Regions from separate parts of the Paenibacillus sp. J5 genome, predicted to be linked through region 2. Evidence: riboswitches for the same ligand, from Rfam matches in the RefSeq annotation. Region 2 holds a riboswitch; each other region holds the start of a gene.
What was found. Region 2 has a riboswitch for cyclic di-GMP ahead of ACY1JZ_RS08170 (chemotaxis protein CheX). Riboswitches for the same ligand answer to the same signal wherever they lie in the genome.

Region 1: another riboswitch for cyclic di-GMP. It lies ahead of ACY1JZ_RS19620 (methyl-accepting chemotaxis protein); the one in region 2 lies ahead of ACY1JZ_RS08170 (chemotaxis protein CheX).
Region 3: another riboswitch for cyclic di-GMP. It lies ahead of ACY1JZ_RS14090 (non-ribosomal peptide synthetase); the one in region 2 lies ahead of ACY1JZ_RS08170 (chemotaxis protein CheX).

What each region holds. Positions count from the first base shown of each region.
Region 1 covers NZ_JBUEDD010000011.1:64,359-70,265, reverse strand. Annotated here, with positions in the region: gene ACY1JZ_RS19630 (hypothetical protein) at 1-81, opposite strand, end outside; gene ACY1JZ_RS19625 (alpha/beta hydrolase family protein) at 352-2,001, opposite strand; gene ACY1JZ_RS19620 (methyl-accepting chemotaxis protein) at 2,073-3,857, opposite strand; cyclic di-GMP riboswitch class I at 3,945-4,030, opposite strand; gene ACY1JZ_RS19615 (FAD-dependent oxidoreductase) at 4,326-5,873, opposite strand.
Region 2 covers NZ_JBUEDD010000004.1:156,504-162,410, reverse strand. Annotated here, with positions in the region: gene ACY1JZ_RS08190 (ABC transporter ATP-binding protein) at 1-670, opposite strand, end outside; gene ACY1JZ_RS08185 (GntR family transcriptional regulator) at 667-1,083, opposite strand; gene ACY1JZ_RS08180 (hypothetical protein) at 1,105-1,824, opposite strand; gene ACY1JZ_RS08175 (response regulator) at 2,014-2,373, opposite strand; gene ACY1JZ_RS08170 (chemotaxis protein CheX) at 2,395-2,862, opposite strand; cyclic di-GMP riboswitch class I at 3,014-3,100, opposite strand; gene ctaG (cytochrome c oxidase assembly factor CtaG) at 3,304-4,206, opposite strand; gene ACY1JZ_RS08160 (cytochrome C oxidase subunit IV family protein) at 4,292-4,609, opposite strand; gene ACY1JZ_RS08155 (cytochrome (ubi)quinol oxidase subunit III) at 4,613-5,233, opposite strand; gene ctaD (cytochrome c oxidase subunit I) at 5,230-5,907, opposite strand, start outside.
Region 3 covers NZ_JBUEDD010000007.1:12,279-18,185, reverse strand. Annotated here, with positions in the region: gene ACY1JZ_RS14090 (non-ribosomal peptide synthetase) at 1-2,566, opposite strand, end outside; cyclic di-GMP riboswitch class I at 2,675-2,759, opposite strand; gene ACY1JZ_RS14085 (vWA domain-containing protein) at 2,989-3,687, opposite strand; partial or broken gene ACY1JZ_RS14080 (TerD family protein) at 3,769-4,287, opposite strand; gene ACY1JZ_RS14075 (TrmH family RNA methyltransferase) at 4,335-5,135, opposite strand; gene ACY1JZ_RS14070 (potassium channel family protein) at 5,142-5,807, opposite strand.

The DNA of each region.
Region 1 (5,907 bases), on a different contig from region 2:
TGGAAGATTAACTGCCGGTGGGACAGGAAGGCCTGCCTGGTTCCCGACAAGACCACGGTTATAGTTAATCAAGGTTGGCATGGGTAATCTCTCCTTTCGTTGGGGGATGCTATATTCTATGAGAGATTAGTAGGGGCGGTATGGATGAATAGCTGTACAAGCCTTAATTCCCACGCTTGTCCCTGCGATTGTGCGCTTACAGCTTCGGCACCTAGCGGCCGGGGCGATGCCGGTGGCCTCGTAAGATTAGTGAGAACGCCAGACAGACCTGATCGGAGTGATCAGGTCTGTTACGACAATTCGTTAGCGGTTGCTATGGCGGGTCAAGCCTTCTGTAGCAGGGTGTGCGGGCTATTTTGAGGCATCCGACGAGTTATTAATAAATGCGGCCATGTCTTGAATGAGCTGGAAGGACACATTGGCTGGCTCGTAATATTCGCTGCCGACGGATAAGCCCTTATATTCTGCAAGCAGATGGTTCACATTCGGATAGGACTTGAAGGTGACATCGGTGCGATCCTTCAACGCATCCTTCCAGGCAGTGAGCTCCTTCAACGGCACTTGCCAGTCGTTCTCACCTTGCAGCACGAGCAGCCGACCCTTCTGGCTGGCAGCCGTCTCCGCTGCCTTATAGTCACGCAGCGCGTACCACCAGTAGGCAGGCTGCAGCGGGAACTGAGCGGGTAGCTTATCGGTGGAATATTGGCGGTCGTTGATCACGTCGACAGCAGATTGCCAGAACTGCAACGCCTGCTCCTGAGCAGCGATCGTCTCTGCTGGCAGCTTAAGCTCCTTGAGGCGTGCCAGCAGCTCCTGCTGCTGCTCTGCGAGCAGGTCCTGGAACCGTCCAGCCGGAGCCGCTAGCATGATGGAGCCAGCGATGCTGTCGCTTCGGTCTGCCTCGACAATAAGTGGGACAGCGAAGCCGCCCTGGCTGTGACCGGCGACATAGATGCGGCTGCTATCAATCCCTGGCGTGTTAGCAAGCAACTGGACAGCAGCAAGCGCATCCTGAACGGTCTCCTCCTGAATGGTGATCTTCTGGTTGGACGACATCTTGACGGTATGCTCATACGTGACCTTGTCATACTGGAGTACCGCGATCTGCTGGCTGGCGAGTCCTACAGCCAGGTCGCGGAATACTTTGGCGCTTCCGATCGAGGAATCACGGTCATGCGGCCCTGAGCCGTGCACAAGCACAACGGCCGGGAATGGACCAGTTCCCTTCGGCAGCGTCAGCGTGCCCGGCAAGGCCATGGAGCCATCGCCAAGCTTGATCTCCTGTTGGGTATAATTGCCCTTATCATAATCGGGCTTCTGATACTTGCTTGGCACCGATGGCACGAGATTGAAATCATCCACCAGCCCGTCCTTACTGACACGGATCGTGAAGACAAAGGCTGTCTTGGCCGACTTGTACGTAATGGCCGTATTGGTGTGCACGCTATTGCTGGTAGTCTCGCGCCCAAGCTCCTGCTCCGGCTTGCCCAGATATTGCTCGAAGCCGCTCCACATGACGCCGAGCTGCTGGGCCGAGCCGATGGCTTGCTTCATCGCAGGACTTAAAACGGCATAGGCTGAGTCGGCATCGCCTGCCAGCAGCGCGGCAGCCAGCCGGGACGCGGCGTCCTGCTGCCCGGCCTCGTTAAAGGCGCGGGCGAGCAGATCGGCCGGAATATGGGTCTGATGCTTCACAACGTGCAAGGGCTGCCCAATCTCGAAGGGCTGTCCATTCAGTTGGGCTCTGCCCTCGGCGACGAATAGCACTAGCTTGCTGTCTCCCAGTGTGACTGTTGCGGTACGCGTAGCTTCATCCCAGGTGACCGTTGCTCCGATCTGCGCGGCTGCAGGTCGCAGTGGAATGCCCTGAGCTGCAGATGAAGCCGCAGCCGCAGTGTTCAAGATGGGAGCAGCGCCGAAGGCGGGGGCGGATGCAGTCAGCAGAGCTACAGCGAGCGACAATGCTGCGGTCTTGCGCAGCATGCGGGAATAGTTGTTCATTATGGAACTCCTCTCCAAATTAACTTATACGTAGTACGTTTGAACGAGCATAAAGTTCCACATTAAAAAGCCTAAACTTTAAATAACGAAGTCTGCTCCTGCAGGAGCGAGGAGCTCTGCTTCAAATTCTGAGACAGCTCGCTCAGCTCATTGGATGCGTGCAATTGTCGGCTGGCGAGCTCACTCATGGTGTTCATCTTCCCATTCACATCTGTAGAAGTCGATACCAGATTATCTACGGATTGGACGATCAGGTTCATGCCGCGGCTAATCTCTCCGATGGCAGCAGAGATGTCTGTCATCTGTTCGGACAGAATCCCCGACTGCGCCTCTAACTGCTCAAAGGTTGAGCTAGCGTGCTCGCCAGCCTCCCTCGTCTGCAAAATGACTGCGTTGAAGGCGGACATCCGCTGGGCGCTTTGCTCCAAATCCTGCCGGGTCAGATGCAGCTCGGCGGATATATTGCGAGCAATCTCGTCCGTCTGGGTAGACAGCTTGCGAATCTCCTCGGCGACGACTGCAAAGCCGCGCCCGTGCTCGCCAGCTCGCGCCGACTCAATCGAAGCGTTGAGCGAGAGGAGATTGGTTTGCTGGTTAATATCCTGTATGCCGGTCAGGAAGCTGCTAATTTGCCCATACCGTTCCTGTGTCGTGCGGAAGGAGGCGATCAGAGAGGCAAACTGCTCGATCGTCTCATGTACCTGTGTCATCACCGTATTCATCCGCTGCAGGCCGGTCTGCGCCGATTGGCGCATCTGCTGCATATCCTCGTTAATCTGTTGGCTGGAGGCGTCGATCTGCTGAGAGCTTGCGGACACCTGCTCCGTAATGGAGGAGATGGAGGCTGTCTCGTCATGCTGGGATTGAAGCAGCGTCTGGCTGTGGTCGACCCCGTCCTTGACCTCCTCGGACATATTCTTGTTCTGCTTCGATTGCCCATCCATCGCTTCCGAGATACGCAGCACCTCCTGACTGACATGATGAGTAGACCGGACCGTCTGGCGCAGATTATTCCCCATCTCCTGCAGCATCTGGTCGATGGCGCCAAATTCATTGTTCCGGGAATAGCTGTCGGCATAGGTGAAGTCGTTGTCCTTGTAAGCATTGATTCGCCGCGTGATGCTGCGCAGGCCGCGCCGGATGTTCATAGCCACCCGGTATGACATCAGGAAAGGCAGGATGGCAAGGACAATAATGTTGACAATGATGACGACAGTCGTCATGTCCACCCGGTCGGACAGCGCCTGCTTCGTAACGGCTATATCATTCGTGAAGCGCTCGTCCAGCTTTTCTGTAGAATACTGCAGCATCACGGTATAGGTTTGCAGCAGACTCTGCAGCAGATCACGCTTATCGAATTCACTCATATTGGTGTCGATCTTCTCATGAATGCTGACCAGATTATTGTAAGCCATCTGAATGACGTTGATCTGCCCAGAGTATTTATGCATCCCGTCTTCAGCGATGAACTGCTCGTCCAGCGCCTGGAAGTCCTGCGCTAGATTATCCAGCTTCTTGGGAATCGCCTCAAGCGTCTGTTGTATGTAGGCTTCGCGGGAGTTGTCCGATTCGGGGCCGGAACCGGTGCCGTGAATCAGAGACACCATATACAGCATCGTCTGGAGCATGCTGTTGCTAATCTCGCGATAGCCGCCCTCCCGCTCCGCCAGCAGGTTGGTTACCTCAATATCGTCTGAAACCACCCGATTGAGCGTAGTGATGGTGATGCCGGATGCGATGTTGACCACGGTGATGATGCTCACGACGACAATCAATTGCTTGACGATGCCGCCACTGAACATGAGGGAAACGCGGGGAAGCTTGAACTTGCTGAATGTTGCGGTGTTAACTTTCATTTTCTCCACTCCTTCGATGAACCCCGAGGAAAGGACAGACATGCAAAAAAGCCACCCGGAAAAGGATAGCTATGCGTCAATCTCGCACTCGGCAGCCTGGCGACCGTAGCAGCATTCCCCTTAGGCCCATGGCTTTGCGTACATGCCTTTCGACATGCTTGCCCTTTTCAGTTCAAGATATGTTCTCTATATGCCCAACGGTACGTCGACCTGAGCCTGTCCGCTCCTGTCTCTGCTGACCCCGTCTCCTTGCCGTTCTGGCTGAATGTCTGGTTCTTGCGAACGATCCAGGTAGGCACCTAGTCAGCAATACATAGATTATACGAGAGTGTGCAAATTTTGTAAATAGATGTCGGATCATGGCAGGTTTTCGCGCTCGCCTGACGGCTAGGGCTCAGGGGAGAGCCAGCCTCTCAGACCTTGCCTAGTGAACCCTAGCTGAGGCTCCCCTGTAGCATCACGCAGCAGCTAGTACCCCGAATTCTCTCCCATCAGGCTATCCAGCATATCATGATGCACGCGCTGCAGCGGCTTCTCGGCAGGGCCTTCAATGACCTCCCCCGTATACGAAAATCTGGAGCCGTGGCAGGGACAATCCCACGTGCGGTCACCGGCATTCCAGTTCACCTCGCAACCGACATGAGTACAGGTCGTGTCGACGATGTGGAGCTGGCCTTGCGGGTCTCTGTATGCCCCTTTGCGTTCACCATTCAGGGTGATAACAGCGCCTTGATCGTTGGACAGGGCGCCAATGCTCGTATCCGGCATCTCCAGCTTGCCTTTGACCAGATGCTTGAGCACATTGAAATTCTCGACGAAAAACCGCTTCAGACTGGGATCTGCATAGAAGCGGGACGGCGAATACATCGCGATATACGGATTATCCTTGCCGAGGACGATGTCCTTCAGCACATGCGCGGCGGCTGTGCCATTGGTCATTCCCCATTTTCGGTATCCTGTTGCAATCAGAATGTCGGGACGGGAGGCGGTAATCGCTCCCACATAAGGCATCTTGTCCAATGTAATCAAGTCCTGGGTCGACCATTGATACTCGATGCGATCCAGTCCCAGCACTTCCTCGCCGAACGCCTCTAGCGCCTTGTAATGCTCACGGGTATCCTTGCCTTGTCCCGCCTTGTGGTCGTCTCCGCCAATAAGCACGAGGCTTTCCCCATCTGCCGAGACCGACCGCAATGACCGACTGGGCTGATCTACGCATAGGTACATTCCCCCTGGGAATTGCGTTGTGGTCTTGCAGGCAAGCACATAGGAACGGCTAGCGTACATGCGGGCAGAATACAAGCCCATCCCCTCGTAAAAAGGAAAATGCGAGCAGGCGATTACACGTTTTGCGGTTATTTTATGCCCATCCCGTGTCAGCACTGCCGTCTCGCCTCCGTCCTCCTGGACGTTGACGGCAACCGTATGCTCATAGATGTGCGCCCCCGCCTTCCGCAGAGCATCAACCAGGTGAGCCAGATATTTCAATGGATGGAATTGCGCTTGCCCTGTCATGCGGAGTGCGCTGGTGATGCCGATCGGGAATGGAATGCGATCCACCAGCTCACCGGCGATGCTCAGGGTGGTATACGCTCGATATTCCTTCTCCATCTTGCGGGCCGACTGTTCTGTCGTTGCATACAGATAGGCATCCTGCTCGCTGTAATCGCACTCGATCCGGTGCTTCCCGATCATATCACGTATATGCCCCATCGCTTCAGCATTCGCTTCATAGTAGAGTCTAGCCGTCGTCTGTCCAAAGTGCTGGATGAATTCATCGTAAATGAGGTGATGCTGGGCGGTTATTTTGGCTGTCGTATGTCCTGTCGTGCCATTCAACAACCGGTCGGCTTCGATTAAGGCGACCTTCAACCCTTCCTGAACGAGCAGGTAAGCCGTTGTGATTCCAGTGATGCCCCCGCCGACGATGACGACATCCGCCTTCTCATCCTTCCGCAGCGCTTCGAATGCGGGCAGACTCTCCGTCTCCCGCCAGTACGGCTCCAACAATGACATGCAGATCCCTCCATTAATCGTTTCATTCTTACTA
Region 2 (5,907 bases):
TGCCCAGCAGCTCATCCTTCTCATAGACGCCCAGCAAGCGCCCGTTCGCCATAAATATAATGTAATCTGCCAGCCGCTTGACCTCATCCATAATGTGGGTCGCCATCACAATCGTCCGATTGTCCTCCTCCATATACTGCTGCAGCACATGGAGCATTTTCTTCCAGGAGATCGGGTCAAGACCCGAGGAGGGCTCATCCAGCAGCAGCAGCTCTGGACTGTGCGCCAGTGTAATCGCCAGATCCAGCTTGCGGCGCAAGCCCTTGGATAGCTTGCCAAGCTTCATATTGTCATTGACCTCGAACAGACGCAGCAGCTCGTTGTAACGATTTACATTCCAGCTCGGATACCAGTAGCGGACAAAGTCAGCCTTATCCTTGCCGCGCATCCAGTTCTCCTGGCTGCTGGCCTCCTCCGGCAGATAACCGATTTTCTTCTTCGCTGCAAGCTCGCCTCTCTCATCGTCCACACGCTCACCGAGCAGCGTAATCGTACCGCTATCTGGCATGATCTGACGCAGCAGCAACTGGAAGGTCGAGCTTTTGCCCGAACCATTGGGCCCCACTATTGCTGAGATATACCCCTTGGGAATCTCCAACTGGAGCGGTCCCAGCCGGAAGTGCTCCCGCTCCAGTACAACTTGCTCCAACTGAATAATCGTATCCGTCATCTATCCGCTTCCCTCCCCTCTGTCGGCTTGCTCTGCCGCGCTGCAATGACCTCTCGCAATATCGTTTCCATCTCCTCCGATGTGCATTGCACACGCAGCGCAGCATCTACCGCCGCTTCGAATGCCGTCACGACAGATTGCAGCCTATGCCTGCTTCGCTCCTGCTCATCTACTCGGGCAACATAAGTGCCAGTGCCTTGCCGGGTGCGCAGCAGCCCCTGTACCTCCAGATCCTGATAGACGCGGCGGATCGTAATGATGCTGCACTTGAGCTGCTGTGCCAGCTCCCGGATCGATGGCAGCAAGGTGCCTTCCTCCAGTTGCCCGCTGACAATTAATGCGCGGAGCTGCACCGTAATCTGGTGGTAGAGCGGTTCCGCGCTCATCTCATTAATCTGAATAGGAATCCACACAGCATCACCTCGTCTCCTTCCTCATCGAACGGGCCGCTTCTTGAGCTTCGCCGTCATTAAGGCAGCCCCGCTTACGATAGCAGCAGCGGCCACCACTACTGAAGCCAGCAGCATGATCCACCACCCGCTTCCGTTCATCTGCCCCATTATAAAGGTGTTTACATCTATCCCCATCCTCTGCAGCATCACTGCTATGCCCACAAAGATTAACGTATATACAAAAGAGATGATGACAAAGGTTTTGCCAGAATAACAGATCTCCCAGTATACAAGCGTAACACCCATAGCGAGCGCATAAGCATACCATACGATGACCTGTCCCATGTAAACTACAGGATGGGGTACCGTATTCCATAGCTGATCCAGCGCCACATAGTGCAAGCCGAAGTAGTAGAGGATGCCTATACCCGTCATCAACTTCAGATGAAGCAGTCTTGCCCATACAATCTCCCCGATTGCAATCGGCATCGTTCGCCACATGGCCACCTTACGGCTATAGAGGTCATCCTGCCAGTAGCGGAATATCGTGCGATTCAACGCGAAGCCCATACAAGGAAGCAGCGACAGATAAAGAAAATTGACCATCCAGCTCAATCGTTGATAATAGACCGTTGACTCATCTACGAACGGTGTAAGGATAATCGCCAGATAGGTGTAGAATAGAATGTTGAATATAAAGGACGGCCAATCGCGCTTCAACTCAAAGCGCAACAGATGTATTGCCCCGCGCCAATGTTTCATAGACCCTCCTGGATTCAGTGTTATACTGTATATATTGATATACACAGTATAATGACTATGTCTCCCCCGTGTCAACTATTTGTTGCAGAATGTCCTGCAGCACAAGCCACACGGCCGAAAAAGCAAAAAATCTCCCCAGAGGGAGATTTCATGAACAAGCTATTCTCATCTATATGTAGGCAATAGAAATCAACCTAGCGCCTTATGTACGGCCTCGAGCACCCTGTCCTTTTGGAATGGCTTCACGATAAAATCGGCTGCCCCTGCCTGAATAGCACTCACAACCATCTGCTGTTGCCCCATTGCCGAACACATAATAATTTTGGCCTTGGAATGGACTTGGCGGATTTCTTTTACTGCTTCTACACCGTCTAGCTCCGGCATCGTAATATCCATCGTCACAATATCAGGCATATTTTCCTTATACTTTTGAATAGCCTCCAGACCATTCACTGCCTCGGCAACGACCTCATGCCCGGATTCCGTCAATATTTGCTTAATCATCATCCGCATAAAAGCAGCGTCATCCACGACCATTACTCTTGCCATCCTGAGTTGACCTCTCCTATTCTAAGCTGATTTGATTACAAGTTTTGAATAAATATCAATCACACCATACTCGCTCTCCAGCGGCGTCACAACAAAGTGATCCAGGGACGCCTTCTCCTGCTGCTGGTCAACGCTCGGATGCGAAATATTCACATCCAACCCTTGATTAGAGAACTCGGTTGCGATTCCACTCACAAACCAATTGCCGAATTCCATAATAGCGCTCCAGCCCATCTCGTCCAACTGCTGAATCTCCATTCCACCAAACATACGCCCGACGATCTGCTTGGCCGTCTCTTCATTCATGGCGCAGATGATGCGGCCATCCAGTTGCCCCAACATCTCGATCTTCACCGAGACATCAGGATCTGTGCTAAGCTGAACCTGCTCTCGCAGCTCCAAGGTCGAGACGGACATCCCCAGATAGCCTGATAACACATTGGAACCTACCCTTGATACTGCCTGATAATACTCCATACTTAAAGCCATGCGTTCTACACATCCCCTAATAAGACTAATTTACCAATCATGCACGAACAGAAATGAACGCCTTCTTGCACAACATAAACCGAAATGGAAAAATACAAAAAGGCCCTACTTTACGCAAGGGCAAACAGTACGCATAGGAGATATGCATCACTTGTGCAACCCGGCTGCCGTAGTAATATCATACTTTAGGCCCGTGGCTTTGCGCCCTTAATTTTCACTAAGTTTGCCCTATTAATAGTTCTTAAACACTATTTATTTTATACTATATATTGGTTCAATATGTCAATAGATTTAATTAAATGTCGTAAGATGTCGTTTAATGCACTTTTTGATCCAAAGTGTAACTCACCCTTCAGCACTCAATTTCATCGCATAGATACAAAAAAGCCGCCCAAGTGACGGCTATTTTGCAAACTATGCCTTTCATACCCCTGACTGGACCTAGCTGCCCGCCGGTTCAGGAGTCGGCACATCATCATTGGAATCGGAATGCTCGCGACGGTACCAATGATAGAACACGTAAGCCAGAATAATACCGTACATAAATTCCTGCACAAATTTCATCACAATGCCCCCGAGCTGCTGATCCTCCAGCGCAGGCATAAAATTAAAAAACTCTGGTCCTTGGAATTGCGCCAGCAGCAGACTGGTGTCGCCCGACACACAGTAGCCCATCGCATTGGCCCATATTTCAGGATCATTGTACATGGCAAATAAAGGCGAACCGGAGAAGATAATCAAGGCGCAGGCTGGTGTCAGCAGAACACCATTCGCAAACACATAGCCCATCTTCTTCACATCCGTAAGACGTGCCCATTCCTTTACCGGACATACAATTTGCCACCACATCATAAAGGCAGCGATCAACATGCCCAAGTAATAGATTCGATGTATGGTGAAATGAACCATTACATAATCATGCACAACCGGTACATGATAGATCGAGAACAACATGTTGAACAGCACCAGCGTCAGCAAGGGGTGCATCATCCATCTAAAAGGCCTCCAGAAGCTTGCAGAGAACACGTGCCTCCAGACAAATGCCGGAATACCCAGCAAAATGAGCGGAGGTACAATCAGATACGTAATCGACATATTCGTCATATGGAAGGTAAAGGTCAAATGACCCAGCAGCTCCAATGGCCCGCCCTGGCACAGATAATACAAGGTGATCCCCAACACGAACCACATTTTCGACTTTGCGGATACCTTCGCCTCGAGCGGATAATGTCTCTCCCTCCACGGGCCGATGATATAAAAGTACAGGATCGTTAGCGCGGCGCATACGAAGAGCACCACTGGACTCCACAAGTCTTCAAAGGAAAAGTACTGCAACCCCAGCACTTCGGATTACCTCCTCCATGTTAAAAATGAAGAAAGAGCGGTCACTACATCGCGACCGCCCATCTCCGCCTAATCAGGCTCGATATTACCACCAAACCCAATATTCAGCCATAACTACCATCGTAAATACAACAAACACACCTGTTAAAATTCCCACTGTAGCATACATATGGCCACGGTCCTTCATGTGCATCCAGAATGCCATCTGGATATAGACCTGAATGCCAGCCATAACTAGCAGCAAAATGTACGTGAACATAGTATTGATCTCGCCTGCTGCTACCATTGTGAATGCAAGGAGAGTCAACACCAGGGAGAATATATAAGCAATAATATGCTTCTGAGGGCCTTCGACTTTATGCCGTCCGCCCTGATGCTCGGAAGTAGAGTGGTTTCCCGCCATGAGTTACGCCACCTTTCCCATCAGGTAAACTACGGTGAAGATGAATACCCATACGACGTCGATAAAGTGCCAGTACATGCCGGCAACATATAGCTTCGGAGCCGTTACGGTATTCAAACCCTTCTTCAAAACCTGGAAGATCAGAATCGTAATCCAGGTTACACCGAATGCAACGTGAGCGCCGTGGAAACCAACGAGCGTATAGAACGAGGAACTGAATGCGCTCGTTGTATATCCATGCCCCATATGCACATAATGGAAAAATTCATAAATTTCAAGACCGAGGAAGCTTGCGCCCAGCAGTACGGTAACCGCCAGCCAGATCAGCATGGGCTTCACTTGATTTTTGTGCATCGCCTGAATGGAGAATACGCTCGTCAAGCTCGATGTAAGCAGGATGAAAGTTGCCAATCCGACGAGCCCAAGATCGAACAATTCTTGCGATGTCGGGTTGCCGTCGCCTACCTGATTGCGCAGCGCCAGAAACGCTGCGAACAGGGTGCCGAACAACACCGTCTCTCCGCCAAGGAATAGCCAGAAGCCAAGAACTTTATTGCGTCCTTCAAGGGTGGCTTTCTCCGGCTCATGCGGAAGCTGACCGTCTACATGCGTATGTGCACTCATGCTTTTACCCCCTTGTCTTGCAGTTCTTCCGGCTCAATATGGAACCCGTGATCATCAAACACCGATCTGAGGAACATACATCCGAATGTAATGAGCAAGCCAATGCCTGCAAATACAAAATTGTACATTAAGCCAAGTCCGGTAACGAACAGACCCAGCGACATCACAAAAGGCAGAATCGATGGCGATGGCATATGAATCGGACCAATCGGTTCAGCAGGCGTCATGCCCTTGTTACCGTCCATTTTTTCTTTCCACAGTGCGTCATAGCCGCGTACAAGCGGGGTTTGCACGAAGTTGTACTCTGGAGCCGGCGAAGGAATCGACCACTCCAATGTACGTCCGTCTTCCCATGGATCATTAGCCGCATTCTTAGGCTTAGCCCAAGTAACAACAACGTTGACCAGGAACACAATTGTTCCAATTCCCATCAAGATCGCGCCAACTGTACTGATCAGGTTCATCAGGTTCAAATCCAGGCCGTCCTGATACGTATAGATACGACGCGGCATCCCCAGCAAGCCCAGGAAATGCTGTACGAAGAAGGTCAGATGGAAGCCGATAAAGAAGGTCCAGAACGTCAGTTTGCCGAGTCCTTCATTCAGCATGCGTCCAAACATCTTAGGCCACCAGTAGTGCAGACCCGCGAAAATACCCAATACCAGACCACCTAC
Region 3 (5,907 bases), on a different contig from region 2:
AGACCTCGCTGACCGGCGCTCTGGCGATCGGCTCCATCATTGCCGTGGTCGCCTCCACTTGGGCTCCTCCCGATACAGCCTGCTGGCGAAGCAGCTCCGCGCACAGCCATTCCGCCTGCTCCCTCACCGTGATGCGCTCATACAGCATGGACACCGGCACGCGCATGGCGAGGCTGCGCTCCAGCTTCGTCTGCAGCATCGCCGCCTTCAAGGAGTCTCCTCCGAGCTCGAAGAAGGACTCGCAGGCTCCGATCCCCCCGGCGCCGAGCACCTCCTGCCAGCGAGTAGCCACCATGACCTCCAGCTCACCCTGCGGCTCCTCCTTCGTCTCCAGCTCCCGTTCTCCTGCTGGAGATGGAAGCGGCAGCGCCCGCCTGTCTACCTTGCCGTTGGCTGTGAGCGGCAGCGCCTCTAATTGAAGCAGCTTGGCCGGAATCATATAATTCGGGAGCTGCTCCGCCGCGAAGGCCGCCAGCTCGCTGGCCGCCAGCTCTCTATCCGCTACATAGTAGCCGCATAGATACTTCGCGCCCAAGGCATCCTCACGATCGATTACGATCGTCTCCAAGACAGCCTCATGCTGGAGCAGCCGGTGCTCGATCTCGCCGATCTCGATGCGGAAGCCGCGAATCTTCACCTGATGGTCGATGCGACCGAGAAATTCCACTGTCCCTTGCTCTGTCCACCGAGCCAGGTCGCCTGTACGGTACATTCTGCCGCCTGCGGCAAGCGGGCTAGGAGCGAACTTCTCCGCCGTCATCTCCGGCTGATTCAGATAACCTCGCGCAAGCCCATCGCCAGAGATGCACAGCTCGCCTGGAATGCCAATCGGCTGCAACTGCCCGAAGGCATCCACAATATGGAGCCGCGAGTTGTGAACCGGATAGCCGATCGGAATATTCGAGGACAGCGCCGTGACCGGGTACGCGGTCGTGACCACCGTATTCTCCGTCGGGCCATAGCAATTGTACAGTGTGTAGGTCTGCTTGCGGAACGTCTTGAGCTTGTCTCCTCCAGTCAACAGCACCCTTAGAGATGGCAGCTCACGCTCCATGAATTGCTCACAGAACTGTGTAGGCAAAAATCCGATCGTAATGTCCTGCTCCACACAATATCGCTGGAGCTCCCCGGCATCCAGCCGCAGCTCCTCCGGCAGGAGGTGAATCGCAGCGCCAACGAGCAGATAAGGGAAGATCTCCCATACCGAAGCATCAAAGCCAAAGCCCGCATACTTGATCGCGCGATCCTGGTCGCTTACTTCAAATTCTCTCTGATGCCAGGTACAGAGATTGATGAGCGAACGATGCTCAACCATGACCCCCTTCGGCCTGCCTGTTGAACCTGAGGTATAGATCACATAGGCAAGATCATCCGGCTGTGCCTGCCTGTCCAGCAGATCATCCGCACCCTGCCGAGCTTCGTTCTCCCAAGTGACCGTCCCCTGAGTGGCTGCCCCTGCCTGCACAGCCTCGGCCGCGCATAGAATCTCCCCATCGAACCCGGACAAGCCGTCCCTCGGCATTCCAGGCTCGATGACACACAGCCGTGTACCGCTATCCTGCAGCATGTAAGCGATACGATCGGCAGGATACGCCGGATCAATCGGAAGATACGCCGCCCCCGTCTTCAAGATCGCCAGTACGCCCGTCAGCATCTCCAGTGAAGGCGAGGCCATAATTCCGACGATCTGTCCCGGCTCGGCTCCTCTGCGCCGCAGTTGCCATGCCAGGCATTCCGCCCGCTCATTCAGCTCCTGGTAGGTTAGCCGTTCTCCCCGGCATACTGCTGCCGTAAGATGCGGCGCACGCGCCACCTGCTCCTCGAAGAGTGCATGTACGGTCGTATCGGACGGATACGCCATATCCGTCGAGTTCCAACTGGCAAGCAGCTCACACTCCTCCGCCGTCAGTAGCTCCACATGTCCAAGCGGAAGCTGTGGCGTATGCAGCCACGCCATGATCACATGGCGCAGATGCCCTGCCAGGCGGTGGATAAATGGCTGTGCAAAAAAGGCTGGCGCATATAGCACTTCCAGCTTCCCATCATCATATTGAATAATCAGATCGTATCGATGCTTCAGCTCTTCCGCAGGCACGCCCTTTCCCAGCAGCAGTCCCGTATTCAAGCTAGGCATCTCCCCTCCCAGGCCACATAGCTCTGTGGTCTCCTTCAGGGATAGAGCCGAACGCTCCCTGTCTGCAAGCTCAGCATGAGCCTGCAGCATATGGGTATGTATCGGCGCATTAGCATCTGTATGTATAATAAATGGAACCGTATGTTCTGCCGAACGAATGACTGCAAAAGCCGTCTGCTCCATTCGCAAGTATCTGCTCAGCAGTGCGCTCCAGGCACCACATAAGAGCGATTCATTATTTACCCCTCCCCATTCACAAGCCTCGTGAAGCTGCGCTTTATCCTCCATGAGCCATGAGTCTATGGACTCATGCTTCCATTGCTTATCCTGTGATGCAGCCGAATATAGCCTCAAAATCGAAGGCTCCCCCAGCAAGTCAAGCTCATTTGTCCATTTCGTCCGGTTCCATGCCTTTGCTTCCAACTGGTTCATTTTCATTGCTCCTTTTGAGTGTGTATGAGAGTAGAAGAATGAAAGCAAAAAAATAACTCTACTTGCCGAAAGTAGAGTTACATTTTAAGAAAATGAAGCATTCTTAAGTTCGGCAACTGGCTGGCATAGCGTTCCCGCTGTAGCCCCTGTAGCTTTGCGTCACTACCTTTCGATAGGTTTGCCCTATTCAGTTGTCACATAAAACCATCATATGAGTTACAAGTCCTAATATATCATAGTTGATATAAAAATACATGCATGATTTTGTGAAATTTCGTATACAAAATAGTATAAAAGTAAGTATGTAAAAGCAAAGTTATAGCTAATTATGACTTTTGTCATAGAAAAACATCAATAAACCTTGACCGATATTAGGAGTAAACCTATTAGGGGCCAAGGTTGAATCGTGTCAAAAAAGTGGACTAGCGGGCGTTCTTAATAATGCCCTTCGCTGTCGCAGCCGTAATCCACTTAGGGAATTCATTCAATAACTGATCGTACAGTTGCTCATCCGATACGTTCTCTATATCGTGCAACTGGAAGAAGCCTGCGTTGTCTACGATCCGCCCCTTCATCGTATCTAATTCCTTCAATACTTTAAAATTAGAGGTTCCGATTCCAACAAACTGCCAGAATACAGGCTGGACCGCCGAATTGGCTATGACCTTCCGAATTCTCTTGTCCACTCCACCGTCATTAATAAAAATAATGAAGACCGGGGTATCCCCAGGTTCCTCATCGATATATTTGCGAAGCACATCCTCCATAACGAGCGGCTCGTTATTGCTCCTGAACTTGGAGATCGCCGGGTTATCCAGCACCTCTCTGTTCACATAGCCTGGGAAGTCATGCTCCGTTACCGAAGGCAAGCGGCTGAACTCCGAATCATAGACCCAGACATCCAGTGTCGCATTATCATCAAACTTGCAGGCAACCGCCAGAATGCGTTCCACAACCTGTTGGACGGTTCCCTTCCTGTATAGCTGTATCATTGAGCCTGAGATGTCCAGGACGAGACCTACCCGTGCGACCACGCCGCTCAGTTGCTTCTTTTCTAGTGTAATCTGCACCAGTCGCTTGCGCAGATCAATCGGCGTCTGAGGCGGAGCCTCTTCCTTCAGGGGAACAGGAGTCTCCACCGCTGCTGCTGCTGCAGGCTCTTGACTGCTGCTCTCTTCGACCTCCAGTCCGAAGCTTCTGCATAATGCTTCCAGTCCACCGTAGTAACCGCTCCCGATCGCGTTGAATTTCCATTCTCCGTTGTGCCTGTACAATTCCCCTGCCACGACAGCCGTTTCCTTGGTCAACTCGGCTCCGTATTCATAGCGGTACAGCTCGGCTCTGGTCTGCCCATCTCGGATACTCACATATAGGCCGGACACATCTTGCATCGTATAGCCCAACTGCTCTGCTTCATGAATCGTGACCGTGAAGGCAATCGCTTCAATCTGACTGTCTACACGATCCAGCCATACTGCGATCTGCTCCTTCCCTCCGCGATCGGCATCCGCTGTGTGGTGGACGGAACCGCCCCGTTCCTCAGGATTGCCATAGAAGATAAAATGCTCATCCTGCTCACATCGTCTGCTTGCAGACAGCATGAATGCCGCCGCATCAATGTCCATCGTCTCTTTACCGACCTGCCAGCCAAAGCATATCAGAATGGACGATAATCGTCGCCCCTTCGTAATATCTACCTTCTGTCCCTTGAGCAGCTTCATCGATGTGCCGCCTCCCTATAATAACTAGTCCATCATGGATGAGTCGATCAACCTTCCCTCTGCCGCAGCGCCTCATACAGCAGCACCGTAGTCGCCATAGCAACATTGAGCGATTCGGCCTTGCCGCGCATCGGGATGCGCACGGTCTCGTCCACCAGACGCTCAGCCTCGGGCGACAGTCCCTTCGACTCATTGCCCATGACGAGCCAGGTTGGACCTGTCCAGTCGCAGCCATAGCAGGAGTGCTGTGCCTGCAGACTCGTGCCCAGCAGCCGCATGCCGCGGCGCTTGCCCTCAGGCAACAGCTCTCCCAGATCAGCATGAAGCACAGGCAGATGATACAGCGAGCCCATCGTAGAGCGCACCGTCTTCGGATTGTAGAGGTCGGCGCAGCCTGCCCCCAGCACCACAGCACTCGCACCGACCGCGTCCGCGCTGCGAATGATCGTGCCAACATTTCCCGGATCGCTCACCCCGTCGAGCACGACGACGAGCGCCTGCGAATCATATAAGGTCTCGGTCGAATAGCTCCGCTTGGCTACGACAGCAAATACAGGCGGCGGTGTGGAGGTGCCCGTACATTTGGCCAGGATGGTCGGCACAGCGCTCACCCATTCGCCAGCAGCCGACGACACCGCATCGTCTCTCAGCTCGGCAGGGATGCCTCTCTCCTCATCGAATACGATGCATTCGATCTCGGCACCCGATGCCGCCGCCTCCTGAATCAGATGAACGCCCTCAATGATATACCGGGCGCTGCGATCACGGTGCTTCTTCTCCAGCAGCGCAGCCCACTGCTTGACCTTTGCATTTTGTACGGATGTAATTCGTGTAATCGGTGTATTCATCTATGATCAGCCTTCCGAATAAGCCAGCTCCAGGCTCTTGAGATCTTTATTTTTCCCGACGACCACCAGAATATCTTCCGGTTGAATCAGATCATCGGCATTGGGCGAGATATTCATGGCGGTGCCCTTCTTGATGGCCATGACGTTGCAGCCGAACCTGGCCCGCAGGTTGAGTCCCTTCAAGCTCTTCCCAATCATCCCCTCGGTCGCGAGAATCTCGGCAATACTGTGATCCTCCGACAGCTCGATAAAATCAAGGATGTTCGGCGAGATGAGATGATGCGCGAGCCGCAGCCCCATATCCCGCTCTGGATAGATGATTTTGTCTGCGCCAATCTTATGGAGCACCTTGCCATGCAGCTCATTTTGCGCCTTCACGATGATCCGGGCTACGCCCATATCCTTCAAGATCAGCGTCGTCAATATACTTGCTTGAATGTCCTGTCCAATCGCGACGACAACCACATCAAAGTTGCGAATGCCCAGCGAGCGCATCGCTTCCTCATCGGTTGAATCGGCTGTGACGGCATACGTTACGATGCTCACAATATCCTGGATACGATGCTCGTCCGAATCAATCGCCAGCACCTGAAATCCCATCTCCGAGAGCGACCGGGCAACACTGGAGCCGAATCGTCCCATCCCGATCACTGCAAACTGCTTTTTGCTCACCTGGCCTCACCCGCTCCTTCCTCTTGTGACCATCAACATTATACCAATATTTTAACCCAGCCTCCAGCCGCAACGCTTGATGCCCTGGCTTATGCAAGGC